One region of the Rhodoferax potami genome, then DNA from elsewhere that is predicted to be linked to it. Evidence: predicted binding sites of a transcription regulator. Region 1 holds the regulator's gene; the other holds the start of a gene.
What was found. The regulator LexA, encoded in region 1, represses DNA repair genes until DNA is damaged. The targets are predictions, from matches to a motif close to ACTGTATNNNNATACAGT.
Positions count from the first base shown of each region.

Region 2: the regulator LexA is predicted to act here: its motif matches at 5,853-5,870, upstream of RAE19_RS04270 (LexA family protein).

Region 1 is NZ_JAVBIK010000001.1:384,190-391,892, forward strand. Features, by position in the region: gene xseA (exodeoxyribonuclease VII large subunit) at 1-445, opposite strand, end outside; gene RAE19_RS01855 (MotA/TolQ/ExbB proton channel family protein) at 654-1,280, shown strand; gene RAE19_RS01860 (ExbD/TolR family protein) at 1,295-1,720, shown strand; gene lpxK (tetraacyldisaccharide 4'-kinase) at 1,724-2,779, shown strand; gene RAE19_RS01870 (Trm112 family protein) at 2,760-2,942, shown strand; gene kdsB (3-deoxy-manno-octulosonate cytidylyltransferase) at 2,944-3,708, shown strand; gene adk (adenylate kinase) at 3,850-4,506, shown strand; gene RAE19_RS01885 (asparaginase) at 4,548-5,525, opposite strand; gene lexA (transcriptional repressor LexA) at 5,631-6,305, shown strand; gene RAE19_RS01895 (D-2-hydroxyacid dehydrogenase family protein) at 6,704-7,703, shown strand, end outside.
Region 2 is NZ_JAVBIK010000001.1:888,619-896,321, forward strand. Features, by position in the region: gene istA (IS21 family transposase) at 1-812, shown strand, start outside; gene istB (IS21-like element helper ATPase IstB) at 809-1,636, shown strand; gene RAE19_RS04250 (HAD domain-containing protein) at 1,685-2,353, opposite strand; gene istA (IS21 family transposase) at 2,461-4,005, shown strand; gene istB (IS21-like element helper ATPase IstB) at 4,027-4,818, shown strand; gene RAE19_RS04265 (hypothetical protein) at 4,955-5,185, shown strand; gene RAE19_RS04270 (LexA family protein) at 5,245-5,820, opposite strand; gene RAE19_RS04275 (DUF4238 domain-containing protein) at 6,057-6,917, opposite strand.

The DNA of each region.
Region 1 (7,703 bases):
ACGTAATCAGGCCTATTCCGCGGGGCATCAGGGGAAGCGCTCTTTTGCGCTCCTGCGCAAAGAGGCCGCGGGATTCAAGCCGATTTTTGAGACGAACAAACTCTTCAAATAGATTGCCCTGCCCTTGCTTGCGCATGCTCTCCACAATCAGCTGCAGATCTCCGCGCGGGCCATAAATATCCAAGCGCCCCGACACCTCCACCAACTCGCCGTCACGGGGAGCAAAGTCCAGCTGAGAGGCCGCGCGCTTAAACATGGCACACCGGATCTGGGCATCTTGGTCTTTGAGCGAAAAGTAACAATGGCCGCTAGCAGCCTTGGAAAAGCCAGACAGCTCGCCAGTCACCCGCACGGGGTTGAAACGGGCATTCAGGGTGTCTGCCAGCGCACGGCAGAGCGCGTCTACCCGCCAGACGCGGGGCGCTGCCTCGTCATGGTTGATCATGGGGCTGTCCGGCTTGCAATGCTGCAAACACTGCCAAAAATTGCGGGGAAATCATGCGGTTTCAAATCCTTTGGGGCGGAGTATGCCTCTTGCAAACGCCCCACGCGGGGCTAACGGTTTGAAACGATTCCAGAGACGCCCGCGCGCCACTGGGTAACCGGCAGTGGGCCATAATCCCCCAGCTTTTTAACTGCGCGGAGATCTGCATTTGTTTTCCATCATCCAAGCCGCCGGCTGGCCCATCTGGCCCCTGATTGCATGCTCCATTGTGGCTCTGGCCATTGTTATTGAGCGGTTTATCAGCCTCAAGACCGCCAAAGTGGCGCCACCCCGCCTGCTGGATGAAGTCTTGAGCGTGACCAAAAGCACGGTCCCCGGCCCCGATGTGGTTGCGCAGCTCGAAAAGAACTCTGCGCTGGGGCAGGTTTTGGCCTCCGGACTGCGTGCTGTGAACGCAAACCCGCATTGCACCGAAGATGATCTTCGCGCCACGATGGAAGGCAGCGGTCGCCTGGTTGCCCAACGGCTCGAACAATACTTAAGCGCATTGGGCACCATCGCCTCAGCCGCGCCCATGTTGGGCTTGTTTGGCACCGTGGTCGGCATGATTGAAATCTTTGGCTCCCAAGCCCCCGGCAGCACAGGCGGAGGCAACCCGGCACAACTGGCCCACGGCATCTCTATTGCGCTGTACAACACGGCCTTCGGCTTGGTGGTCGCCATCCCCGCTTTGATTTTTTGGCGCTACTTCCGGGGCCGGGTCGACGCCTATCTGCTGACACTAGAGCTGAGCTCTGAGCATCTGGTGCGCCACCTCAAAGCACTGCGCAAGTGAAGAAGGACGCATCCATGAACTTCCGGCGCCGCCATCAGGAAGAGCCTGAGATCAACCTGATCCCCTTCATTGACGTGTTGTTGGTGATCCTTATTTTCTTGATGTTGTCGACCACCTACAGCAAGTTCACCGAGCTCCAACTCAAGCTGCCGGTCGCGGATGCGGATGCGCAGCGCGATTACCCCAAAGAACTGATCGTAGCGGTCAGCGCAGATGGCGCCTACAGCATCAACAAACAGGTGGTAGCAGGCCGCAGCACAGAGGCCCTCTCCATGGCCCTCATCGAGAATGCAAAGGCGGGCAAAGACACCGTCATCATCATCAGTGCAGATGCAAGTGCACGGCACCAAGCCGTGGTGACTGTCATGGAAGCCGCCCGCCGCTCGGGAATGAATCAAATCACCTTCGCGACCCAGTCCTCCGGAAACGGTGGCAAATAAACCATGCTGCCCGCAGTCCAGGCGGCCATCACCCGGGCCTGGGTTTCCGGTGGATGGGTGCGTGGGGCCCTGACCCCTATCTCCCTGATTTATGGCGCTCTCACGGGCCTGCAACGCGCCGCCTACCGCGCAGGACTGCTCCAGAGCAGCGCGCTGCCCGTCCCGGTGATCGTGGTGGGTAACGTGATTGTGGGTGGCGCAGGCAAAACCCCCACCGTGCTCGGAGTGGTAGCCCACCTGCTGGCGCAAGGGCACCGGCCCGGCATTGTTTCGCGGGGCTATGGCGGAAGCCATCAGGAGCCAACGCCTGTCACCCAAGACAGCCCGGCCGCGCTCGTGGGCGACGAGCCTTTGCTGATGCACCGCAAAAGCGGCGTGCCAGTGGTGGTGGGCCGCGATCGCGTGGCGGCCGGGCGCCGCTTGCTCGACCTGTACCCCGGCACAACCCACATCGTGTGTGACGACGGATTGCAGCATTACCGCCTGCGCCGGGATATCGAGATCTGCGTATTTGATGCCCGCGGCCTCGGAAACGGTGGCCTGTTGCCAGCGGGCCCGCTACGCCAAGCCTGGCCACGCGCGCTGGTAGCTACTGCAGGTCAAGCCGAGAGCCGGACATTGACGCTCCATACCGGCACCAACACCCTGCCGGGTTTTTTGGCCCAGCGGTCTTTGGCGACCACGGCCATCAACGCCGCCGGGCAGACAATGCCCCTGACTACGCTACAGCACAGTCAGCTGCCGTTGCATGCGGTGGCAGGCATTGCACAACCCGAGATTTTTTTCAGCATGCTGCGCGCCCAAGGGCTCACGCTGGCAAGTACCGACGCTCTGCCGGATCACTATGATTTTCATAGCTGCTCGCGCAATGAATACGGGGGTAAAGTGCTTATTTGCACAGAAAAAGACGCCACCAAACTCTGGCAGCACTGGCCGGACGCATGGTCAGTCCCGCTGATTCAAACCCTGCCTCCTGATTTTCTGGCTGCGCTGGACACAGCGCTCCAAGACATGACCCACGCCTCGGTATCATTCCCCCATGGACACACGACTCATTGAACTACTGGTTTGCCCCGTCACCAAAGGGCCCCTCGAATTCGACCGCGATAAGCAAGAGCTGATTTCCCGGAGCGCTCGCCTTGCCTACCCCGTGCGGGACGGCATTCCGGTGTTGCTGGAGAACGAAGCTCGGGTATTGAGCGACGCAGAACTGGAGGGGTGATATGGTCTACACAGTGCTGATCCCGGCGCGTCTGGCTTCCACCCGTCTGCCCAACAAACCCTTGGTAGACATCGGCGGGCTACCGATGGTGGTCCGCGTTGCGGAAAGGGTAAAGGCCGGGTTATCGGCCGACGTGCGCGTGGTCGTTGCGGCTGACGACGCCAGCATCCTGAGTGCCTGCCAAGCGCATGGCATAGAGTGCCTGCTCACCCGAGTGGACCACCCCTCGGGCAGTGACCGTCTCGCAGAAGCCTGCAGCCTCTTGGGTCTGGCGGATGACGATATTGTGGTCAATGTGCAAGGAGATGAGCCCCTGATTGACACCTCGCTGGTGTCTGCGGTTGCGAGCCTGCTGGAAACCCACCCAGTTGCCACGATGGGCACCGCCGCACATCCCATCCAAGAAGTGGCGGACTTTACGAACCCCAATGTGGTCAAAGTGGTCACCGATGCCGCCGGATTGGCAATGTACTTCAGCCGCGCACCTATCGCCTGGTGGCGGGATGGATTTGCCCAAGGCATCCACACATTGCCCGACCCGGCGCCGCTGCGCCACGTCGGAATCTACTCTTACCGGGTAGGCTTCTTGCGGACCTTCCCTTCCCTGCCGCAAGCCCCCATAGAGGTCACCGAGGCCCTGGAGCAGCTCCGCGCCATGTGGCATGGTCACCGCATCGCGGTGCATGTCAGCCAGACAGCGCCAGGCCCCGGTGTTGACACCCCGGAAGACCTTGAACGCGTGAGACGCATCATCCTCGCCAACTGACCGCCTGATACTGTGGCGCGCTGTAAGTTCCGCACCGGTTAGGGCGTGATATTCTCCAAGGCTAATCGCCCGTCCATAAAAAGCGCGCTGAAGCAAGCGCCCACGGAGACGCGCTGGCTTTTCTTTCAATCCGAGGTATTCATGAGACTGATTCTGTTGGGCGCACCAGGCGCTGGTAAAGGTACGCAAGCGACTTTCATCTGCCAAAAGTACGGAATTCCCCAAATTTCCACCGGCGACATGCTGCGTGCTGCCGTGAAGGCCGGCACACCCTTGGGCCTGCAAGCCCAAGCGGTCATGGCATCCGGCGGACTGGTCAGCGACGAGCTCATCATCAACCTGGTGAAAGAGCGCCTGACCCAGCCCGATTGCGCCAACGGCTTCTTGTTTGACGGATTCCCACGGACCATCCCCCAGGCAGATGCCATGAAGGCCGCGGGCGTTGCTTTGGACTATGTGGTGGAGATCGACGTACCGTTCGAGGCCATCATTGAGCGCATGAGCGGTCGCCGCTCGCACCCCGCCTCCGGACGCACCTACCACGTGAAGTTCAATCCGCCCAAAGCCGAAGGCCAGGACGATGTCACCGGCGAGCCCCTGATCCAACGGGACGATGACAAGGAAGAAACAGTCAAAAAGCGCCTGGAGGTCTACAGCGCCCAAACCCGTCCACTGGTGGAGTACTACTCAACCTGGGCGCAGAACGAGCCCGCTACCGCGCCCCGCTACCGTGCCATCAGCGGAATGGGCGATGTGTCCGACATCACCTCACGGGTGCTGGAAGCATTGTCCAAATAAGGGCCGCAAACCTCACGAAAAAGCCGCTTCAGCGGCTTTTTTTACGCCAGTAAGTCGCACATTAATTGCACGCGCGCCTTCACCGCAGAGAGCCCTGGGTAGACGCGCAAGCCAGTGCCCGGCGCTTCGCTGCGCACCACGCCCCCCCTCGCACATCGACTGGCTAGCACAACCTGCACGCCTAAACCTGCAGCGCGCACCAGAGCGGCCTGTAGGGCCTCGTTCACGGTTCCGTTACCAGTTCCCGCCACCACCAAGCCTGCCAAGGGCACTGGATCGCTGTCACGGGCATTCAGCACCGCTTGGATCACGTGCGCGCCGGCACCTGCGTAGTTCATCACCACCTCCACTCGGGGGGGAGTGGCATCAACCCACTCAGGCAAACGCTGAGCCAGCATGCTGGACGAAGTATCAGACGCGAAAGTCCAACGTACGGCGCCCTCCTCCACCCATCCCAGGGGACCTGCATCGCCTGAATCAAAGGCATCGACGCGGTAGGTGTGCGCTTTTTGTACGTGTTGGGCCGCATGCACAGCTCCCGCACACACGACCATCACCCCCCTGGCCGCGGGATGAAGGGCGACAGACACCGCATCCAAGACGTTCTGCGGCCCATCGGGTGTCAAGGCGCTGGCCGGGCGCATGGCACACGTCAGCACCACGGGCTTGCCATTAAGGCAATTGGCCAGCGCGAGTTGCAAAAAGTACGCCGTCTCCTCGATCGTATCGGTGCCATGGGTAATGACAATGCCCGCCACCTCTTCGTCTTGAAGGTTGCGATGGCAAGCATGGACCAGTGATTGCCAAACACTCCAGTCCATATCCTTGCTATCGACTTGCGCAATCTGTTCGCTGCCCAACGCGGCCCCTTGGAGTCGCTCAGGCATACCGGCAATCGCAGCCAAGATATCTGCCACAGGAACCTCACCGGCGCGGTACCCCACGTTATCGGCCGCATTGCCGGCCCGCCCTGCAATCGTTCCACCTGTTCCCAAAAAAACGACTCGCTTTGTTGCCATTTCCACTGCCCTTGCCAAATTCAAAAAACTGGTTGAAAATACAGTTACTGGATAAGAAAACAGTGTGTATGCACACACAGCCTCTACAGTTACCAAGGAGTCAGTATGCTCGAAAGTCCTAAACTCACAGCCCGGCAACAACAGATTTTTGATCTGATTCAAAGTGCCATTGCGCGTACAGGCGCGCCACCCACACGGGCAGAAATCGCCAGTGAATTGGGCTTCAAGTCTGCCAACGCAGCGGAAGAGCATCTGCAAGCCTTGGCCCGCAAAGGGGTGATCGAGCTGGTGAGCGGCACCTCCCGCGGGATTCGCCTCAAAAGCGACGCCCTACGGTCTATCCAAGAGTCACGCATCAAGCAGTTCTCTCTCCCCTTACCTGGTCTGACCCAGCTAGCCCTGCCCTTGGTCGGGCGCGTTGCCGCAGGCTCACCGATCCTGGCGCAGGAACACGTGGACCAAACCTATTACGTAGAAAACAGCCTCTTTCAGCGGCAACCGGATTACTTGCTGAAAGTGCGCGGTATGTCGATGCGCGATGCCGGCATCATGGATGGGGACCTACTGGCGGTCCAGGCGACCAAAGATGCAAAAAATGGTCAGATCATCGTGGCCCGCTTGGGCGAAGAAGTCACCGTCAAGCGCTTTCGCCGCAACAAGCACCTGATCGAGTTGCATGCAGAGAACCCGGATTACCAGACCATCGTGGTGGAGCCTGGTGAGCCTTTCGAAGTCGAAGGTCTTGCCGTTGGCCTGATTCGTAACACGATGTTGATGTGAACAGGAGCACCGTATGACCATTAGCACGCTTGCACTCAGTCTCCTGAGCCAATGGGCTCCGAATCACTGGTTTTCTGCCCCTTCCACGTCACACTGCATTACCCGCACAAGACGCCCCTTCGCGGCGTCATCCAAGGTTGCCAACGCTATCAATTCGATAGCATCCACCGCAACCGTAGCGTGCGCCAGGGCCCCAAAACCAGTACAAACCAGACCATTGCGGATCGTGCGATTGGTCGAGCAAGGTCAACCAACAGCGCACGTCGGAAGAATGGTGATTTCGGGACGCATGGCAGACGTGTGCGCCGAACTAGATCGGCTTGCAGCCGCTGAAGCTCCATAGATTACACGTTCAGCCGAGCGACTTGGTGGCGTGTCAACAAGGCACAATGTTGGGTATGAACATTGTGATTCTTGACGATTACCAAGATGCGGTTCGCAAATTGGATTGCGCTGCCAAGCTGGATGCCTATCAAGCAAAGGTTTACACCAACACCGTCAAAGGAATTGGCCAGCTCTCAGTACGCCTCAAGGATGCGGATGTCATTGTTCTGGTGAGAGAACGCACCCAGATCACGCGTGCCCTGGTGGAGAAACTGCCTAGGCTGAAGCTCATTGCCCAAACGGGCCGCGTAGGCGCGCACATCGATGTCCAAGCTTGCACTGAGAGAGGCATCGCTGTATGCGAGGGTTTAGGCTCGCCCGTTGCCCCTGCCGAGTTGACTTGGGCCTTGATCATGGCCTCGATGCGGCGCCTGCCTCAGTACATCGGTAACCTCAAACATGGCGCGTGGCAACAATCGGGGCTCAAGGCCGGATCGATGCCGCCGAACTTTGGGCTCGGAAACGTATTGCGCGGCAAGACCTTGGGAATTTGGGGCTACGGGCGAATCGGCCAACTGGTCGCCGACTTCGGCAAAGCGTTTGGAATGCAAGTGAGCGTCTGGGGAAGCCAAGAGTCTCGAGACAAGGCTGTTCAAAATGGTTACGCAGCTGCACCAGATAAAGAGTCGTTCTTTGCCAGCAGCGACGTCTTGTCTATTCACCTCCGGCTATCTGATGCGACTCGGAACATCGTCACAGCGTCAGACTTGGCGAACATGAAACCCACCGCACTGTTTGTGAACACCTCAAGGGCTGAGCTGATTGAAACTGATGCGCTCATTGGTGCGCTGAATCGAGGACGTCCCGGCCTGGCGGCGGTCGATGTTTTTGAAGCGGAACCCATTCTTCAGGGCCACGCCTTGCTTCGTCTGGAAAACTGCATCTGTACCCCCCACATCGGGTATGTGGAGCAAGACAGCTACGAAATGTATTTCAGTGCGGCTTTTGACAATGTCATCAACTACATCAAAGGCACACCCAGCAATATCGTCAACCCGGGCGCCCTTCAAGTCC
Region 2 (7,703 bases), 500 kb from region 1:
ATACGGGCTCCGTGCGCATCCTGCAGGAGTACCTCAAGGAGTTGCGTCCACAGGCGCGCCCGGATCCGGTTGTGCGGTTCGAGACCCAGCCCGGTGAGCAAATGCAGATGGACTGGATCGAGTTCCGCAAGGCTGGGCATAAAGACGGCATGTTGGCGGCGTTTGTGGCAACGCTGGGCCACAGCCGGGCGACCTTCGCGGAGTTCGTCACAGACATGAAGCTGGAGACACTACTGGCGTGCCATGTCAGGGCGTTCGAGAGCTTTGGTGGAGTCACCCGTGAAGTGCTGTACGACAACATGAAGACCGTCATCCTCAAGCGTGACGCCTACGGCAAGAACCTGCACCAGTTCCAGGGTGCCTTTGCTGACTTTGCGCACCACCATGGCTTTGTGCCGCGGGTGTGCAAGCCCTATCGGGCCAAGACCAAGGGCAAAGTCGAACGCATGAATGGCTACATCCGGCGCAGCTTCTGGGTGCCATTGGTGGCGAGTATGAAGCAGCAAGGCTTGGTGGTGGACGCGGACACAGCCAATCGGGAAATGCGCACCTGGCTGCGTGACGTTGCCAATGTGCGGATCCACGGAACCACTGGGTGTGTGCCGGCACTGGCTTTGCAAACTGAGCGCGCACATCTGCTGGCCATCCCCAGCGCCTACAGTGGGCGAACAGTGCGTCAATTGCAAAAAGTCACCGGTAGCGGCGCAGCAGTCCGGCCAATTCCAGCCGCGGCATGGCGAGGCCTGCAGCATCCTCTGGCGATGTATGACACGCTGGTGCACAACCAAGCCTCAGCAGGAGGACGACCATGAGCCTGCAAATGGAAAGACTGCGTGAACTGTGTGATCAGCTGCGCCTGCTCAACTTACCCGATCAGCTTGCCCACTTGGGGCAAATGGCGGCCAAGAAAGAGCTGGGGTACCTGGAGTTCCTGGAGCAAGCCTTGCGTGGCGAGGCTCTGGCCAGGGTGGAGAGAACGCGCGCCATGCTCACGCGCATAGCGGGCTTCCCCGCCATCAAGACGCTCGATGAGTTTGACTTCCAGTTTGCCAGCGGTGTGCCCAAAACTCTGGTGCAGGAGCTTGGCAGTCTGGCCTTCGTGGAGCGCAGCGAGAACGTGGTCTTGCTGGGCGCCAGTGGGGTGGGCAAAACCCACTTGGCCATCGCCTTGGGCTACAGGGCAACCCAGGCTGGAATCAAGACGCGTTTCATCACGGCGGCAGATCTGCTGATGACACTGAGCACGGCACTACGGCAGAACACCCTGGAAGAGGCTATCAAACGCATCGTGCGTCCCTACCGGCTGTTGATCATTGACGAAGTCGGGTACCTACCCATGAATCGGGAACAGGCGAATCTTCTGTTCCAAGTCATTGCCAAACGCTATGAAGTGGGAAGTCTCATCCTGACCTCCAATCTGCCGTTTGGGCAATGGGACCAGACATTTGCAGACGATGCAACGCTGACAGCGGCGCTACTTGACCGACTGCTCCACCACGCCCATGTGGTCCCGATCTCAGGAGACTCCTATCGCCTGAAAGATAAGCGGCGTGCCGGTGTGATTGCCGCCAGCAGCAATGCCCTACTCAAACGAAAACGCAGTCACCTTGATACACAGGAGGAGCAAGCAGCCTAGAGGCGCCAAGCAAAGACAAAACAACCAATCACCCCACATAACGGTGTATCAAATCCACGCCGCGTTTGCGTTCCACAGTTGTATCAAATCGAGACTGCGTTTGACACCGTCATCGTCCAGAGCAATCCAGCCCGAGGGCTTACGGCGCCGCACGTCCTCCCACACCTGCTTGCCTCGCGGCAAGGCCGTGAACATGTCTTGGTCCATTCGGCTGTGAAAGGTTGCCCCGATAACGCGTTGGCGCAGCCGCGGCCCCAGCTGCTTCGCAGACTTGGCGCACCCATAGCGGCAGACCCAAGCGGTACTGAGGACGATGCGTACCTGTGGGTATGGCTCAAGCAAGGTTTCGAGCAAGCCAATGTGCTGGAAAAGTTTGTACTGCTCTGGCGCCGACAAGTAGGCTCCAATCCGTGGGTGCCAAAGGACATTTTCGTGATGGAGTACGCCATCAAAGTCGAGGTACAGCAGCAGTTCACCGTGGCCTAGGAGCTTTCTCATAGGGGGCTCCCAGCACGCACCAAGATAAGGCCCGAGTGGAATTCCCGGGTGACGTCCCGCTCGTAAGTGATGTGATGCAGCGTCTTCCACGCAGACCAGAGCCGGCGGACTTCTTTCGGCAAATCGGGTGTCACTTTTCACCACATACAGGCCAATTGGTTTTCGGCACATAGGAGCCAGAGCGTTTTCGGCACATATAGGCCATTTGGTTTTCGTCATATAGGAGCCAGCCGGGGGATTGGACGGGCATCTCGAACGCGACGTAACTGTCGTTACCTTCTGAATTTTTTGTTCAGGAGTAACGGATGGGTCGCAGAAAGATCGAGATGCATGAATACAGAAACGTTTTAATCAGACTACGCGCCGGTGACGGCGATCGCGAGATCGCGCGTCTGGGCCTTATGGGCCGGGTCAAGGTGGCGAGCTTTCGCGAACACGCCCGCAGCTTGGGCTGGTTGGAGGCTGAGCTGCCGCTGCCCGAACCCGAAGTTATTGCCCTGAGTCTGTGCGCAGCGGCCAAGCGCCCATCCAGCACGGTCTCCAAAGCCCACCCATGGCGCGAACAAGTGGCGCGCTGGATGGCTGCCGGGGTTGAGGGCGTAGCCATTCATGCCGCGTTGGTGCGCGAGCACCAGTTCTGCGGCAGCTACTCCTCTGTCTATCGCATCATGCGTGACATTGCCAAGGCACAGCCGCGTACCGATCTCACTGTGAGACTGAGCTTCAAGCCCGGCGAAGCCGCTCAGGTTGACTTTGGCGCGGGGCCATTTTTGGTGCATCCGGATGGACAGCGTAGGCGCACCTGGGCCTTTGTTATGACCTTGTGTCACAGCCGCCATCAGTATGTGGAATTCGTCTGGGACCAAACGGTGGCCACATGGCTGGGCTGCCACCGCCGTGCCTTTGAGTGGTTTGGCGGTGTGCCCGAGCGCGTGATCATCGACAACGCCAAGTGCGCCATCATCAAGGCTTGCCGATTTGACCCGCAGGTGCAGCGCTCCTATGCCGAGTGCGCTGAAGGTTATGAATTCAAGATTGACCCGTGCCCGCCGCACGATCCGCAGAAGAAGGGTATCGTGGAGTCGGGCGTCAAATACGTCAAGCGTAACTTCCTGTCTACCCGCGAATTCCGTGATCTGGCGGACCTTAATGCACAGGCGCAGGCGTGGGTATTGCAGGAAGCCGGTGTGCGCATTCACGGCACCACCCGCCAGCAGCCCATGGATTTGTTTGCGCTGGAGCGGGCCTTGCTCAAGCCGCTTCCACCGCAGGCGCCGGACTTGGGCGTTTGGCAGTGCGTGACGCTGCACCGCGACTGCCACGTCAAGTTTGACTACAAGCTGTATTCCGCCCCCTTTGCGCTGGTGGGCAAAGAGCTGTGGCTACGTGCCACCGATAACTGCGTGACTTTGTTTGATGACTACCGATTGGTGGCAACCCATGCGCGGGGACAGCGTCCCGGTGAACGCCTCACGACCAAAGACCACTTGCCACCCGAGGCACAACTCTTCTTTGCCCGTGACCGCGAGTGGCTGGGTACCCAAGCGCTGCAAATCGGACCGTACTGTCAGCAGGTTATTGACTGGCTACTGAGTGACCGGATTCTGGAGCGATTGCGCGCAGCTCAGGGTGTGATTGGTCTGGCAAAGACCTACAGCGCCCAGCGTGTTGAGCTCGCCTGCCGACGTGCCATGGCCCACAACAGTCCGTATTACCGCACTGTCAAGACCATCCTGAGCAGTAATTCCGACCGGCTACCGATGCCTGATCACAGCATCGTGCCTACCTATGCAAAGGCCCGGTTTGTCCGCGACGCCGCAAGCCTCTTCACCCCCGATACCCACAACCCGCAGCAGGATTTGCTGCATTAACTATCCAGGAGACCATCCCAAATGACACCCATCCCCGAACTCGTTCCACATCTCAAGCAGTTGCGCTTGTCCGGTATTCTGGATTCGCTGGACGCCAGAAACCGCCAGGCGATTGAATCGAAGTTGGCCTATACGGAGTTCCTGGCCATCCTGATGGGCGATGAAGTGGCCCGCCGGGAGCAGAACAGTTTCAGTACCCGCCTGCGCCGGGCCCAGTTCCGCTCCACCAAAACGCTGGAGCAGTTTGACTTCGAGCGGCTACCCCAACTCAACCGCGCGCTGGTGCATGACCTGGCCACCGGGCGCTACGTGCGGGAGTGTTCTCCGGTATTGATTGTTGGCCCTAGTGGAACCGGCAAGAGTCATCTTGCGCAGGCCTTGGGCCATTGTGCGATCCGTCAGGGCGTGGATGTGCTGTTTACCAACTGCTCGGCACTCACGCAGTCACTGCACGCCGCGCGCGCCACCAACGCCTACGAGCGCAAGCTGCAGACCTTGAGTCGCATTCCGGTACTCATCATTGATGACTTCGGACTCAAGCCTCTGCGTGCGCCGGCCGACGAAGACCTGCATGAACTCATTGCCGAGCGCTACGAGCGCACTGCCACCATCGTCACCAGCAATCTGGACTTTACTGAATGGGATCAGGCATTCCCAGTCAACCCGCTCTTGGCATCCGCAACCTTGGACCGCTTACGTCACAACGCATACTGCCTGGTGCTTGATGGCCAGTCGTATCGGGCGCCACGCCAGATGCCGACCACCATGCCGACAAAAACAAAGAATTCAACGCAACAAAAAGACGTCAAATAAAGGCAAAATCCATACCCGAGTGATGTCCGTCAGACACCCTCCGGCTGGTCTCTATATGCCGAAAATCACTGGCTCCTATATGCCGCAAAGTGACATCGGGCTCCTCTAGCAGCTGAACGATATGCCCTCTGGCCGTATGAGCGCTTGCGCCGGCGGCATCAAAGCCGACAACGGCATCGCTGATAAACGGCTGGTCAGAGCAAATGCCTGTGAAATGCCGGAACCACTTGGTTTGCCCCTCCGGGGGTGGGACTTCGAATACGGACCACTGCTCGATGACGTGAACAACAGGTGCGGGGTTTGGGGTGTCTTGCATAAAGAGGTTTCAAAAACTGATGACAAAGGTTCTCCCTCAGCCATCCAGTGACTGATTCGAGAGATGTGGATTGCCCTGAAGGGCTAGGGAGTGGAGGTAGTGTTCAGTGGCTACCTCCTGAGGCGTCTTACGACGCTGACGACTACGCCCAGGATTTCCAAGGAGGCCTTGGGATAGATGGAGGCGTAGGCTGGATTGGCTGCCTCCAGATAGAACTTGCCTTCGTTATCCAGGCGCAGGGTTTTGACCGTCAGCTCGTTGTCTGCATAGGCAACGACTACGTCGCCTGGCTTGGTTGGGCTGTTCTGCTCGACTGCAACCAAGTCGCCATCAAAGATGCCCAAGTCCTTCATGCTGTCGCCGCGCACACGATGCAATGACGTCCGGTTTGGCTCATCGATGAGATAGTCATCAAGGGTCAAAAGCTCTGCCTCTTCCTGCGTCGCCGGCTGCGGTAAGCCTGCCCGGACGGGCCCGAGGAGAGGGCGAGCAAAGAACTTCTTCGTGGGGGCAACACGCCCGTCTTTCCGCTCAAGGTACCCGGCATCGGCGAGCCGGCCCACCAGAGCAAACACACTCGATGTGGAGCTCAATCCGAGCACGTCGCAAAGCTTGGCCAAGGCAGGGAATGCGCGATGCGTCTTCCAGTAGGTTCGCAGGGCTGCAAGGTACTTTTCGTCGTTCACTGACTCTCTCCTTCGAATGTCTGTTCGCATTAACTGTATGTGCATACAGCATTGAGAGCAAGATAAATCAGAGAGACCCCTTAAGGCGTTCAGCCAATTCTGAGTGTGGAGCTGGGTTTACACGGTGTGTGGGTTGAAAGGACAGGCGGAGATTCGTTACTGGTGCCTGAAGAGGTTGTCTCATGCATATGGGTGCTCTCGATTGTGAAAAATGCTCACATATGCATTCAAGGCAGCTACCCTGTCGTGGACTTGCCTAAGTAGCGCTCCACAAAGGGAGCCTGCGTCGCCGAAGTGGCGTATACGCAAGATTTGGCCTTAAGTACCGTGTCTAAATTTGCCGCCTTAACAAAACTTGTTGTAGTGCGCTCGTCTAATGTTCTACCAATCTCGGGAGCGCTGTAAGCGACAAAAGCCTGCTCAGGGGACAGAGGAAGGGTCATCAGAAACTTTCCCCCCAACCCCTCACCAACAAGAATTAGCGGGTTATCCGAAATGAGGAAATCGTATGCTGCGCGCCCTCGATTTAGCGTTTCCCACGTGGCGGCCAGCAGTTTTGGATTGAGAACTTCTGAATTGATAAGTGGTTCGAGTGTCTGAACCCCTAGGTCCTCGAAGGAGTCGGGGTCTTCTAGTTGCGCCCACTCTATGAGGCTAATGTCTGGGCGGCCATACGGGGAAACGCCTGCTTCTGTGGCGTCACCAATCACCTCGAGCAATTTAAGGCGCCCTCGGTATCGCAGGTCCGCTATGGCTTTGGGACCCCGGAAGAGCAATGACAGGAGAAATTTAGCCCATGTCTCTTGCTCGGCGTTGCTTAATCGACCTACGCCTCCTGCAAGTAGCTTCTGATGCACTAAGGCTGCCGGGTCGTCGACTTTGGGCCCCATTACGTCCACCTCTATCCCAACGTCTGGATTGCCAGTGCTGCGGTTGGTGGAGTAGAGGTGCTTTTCTTTGGCAACGCTTTTTGCCTGCCGCCTCGAAGTAATGAACCGGTTGTTTTCCCAAGTGAATTGGGTCAACTTATTGTCGGCTTGTTGCCACTCGCGTAGCAAGAAAGCTGGTACATAGTGATGGTTTTGATGTGAGGGCATTAGGGCGGATTGACGCTGGACAACAGCTTCATTCTTTGCTTGTCGGGTTCCGAAGGCCAGACCCCTGCAATTAGGCCTGGGTCGGCTAATGCGCTTATTCCCTTTGAGGACGTTGGTGGCCTTTTTCGAGCTTCTCGACGCTCAACAATACGCCTGAGAAGTTTATCGGATAGCCATGGCAGCAGCAGGCCGCCACGGTTTATACAATAGTCCTGTCCACCTCAGAGCGAGCCTTTCTTGAGTTACTTTCCAGAAACGCCTCAAGGTACGCATGGTTAGAAAACACGAATGAGTGGGTAGCCCCGTGCCACCACTCATACCGGACAGCTGACCCGGTTGAGCAACAAGTGCTTTTTCTACTGGACTTAGCTAGGCCTTGCAGGACTGCCCCTATGAGTACAAGAGGAAGTGTTGCAACAACTAATCCGTACATCCCAAAAGCCACCCATACCAAAGTCAGGAATAGCCCAACTTTAAGCAGCGGGGCGGCAATCTCGGTTTTCTGCCGGTGCAGCGCGCAATTATTGCAGTATGGGACCTTCCATTTTCTTGTCGTCTGCCATACAACTCTCCGGCCCTTATTTCTATGGGAGCAGACAGAGACATAGCGTTCTTTCGCAGTGCCGCAACATGCGCAATAGGGAGGCCAGCTAAGGTGCTGGGCAGAAATTTGAAAACGATATGCCATTTTCAGTATAGGCGCCGGTAGCGCCAAGGTGTGCGCTCTACCAATGCTTAGCCATGAGGAGGCGCTTTTGACCGGCATAAAGGTCGATTTTTCGGCGA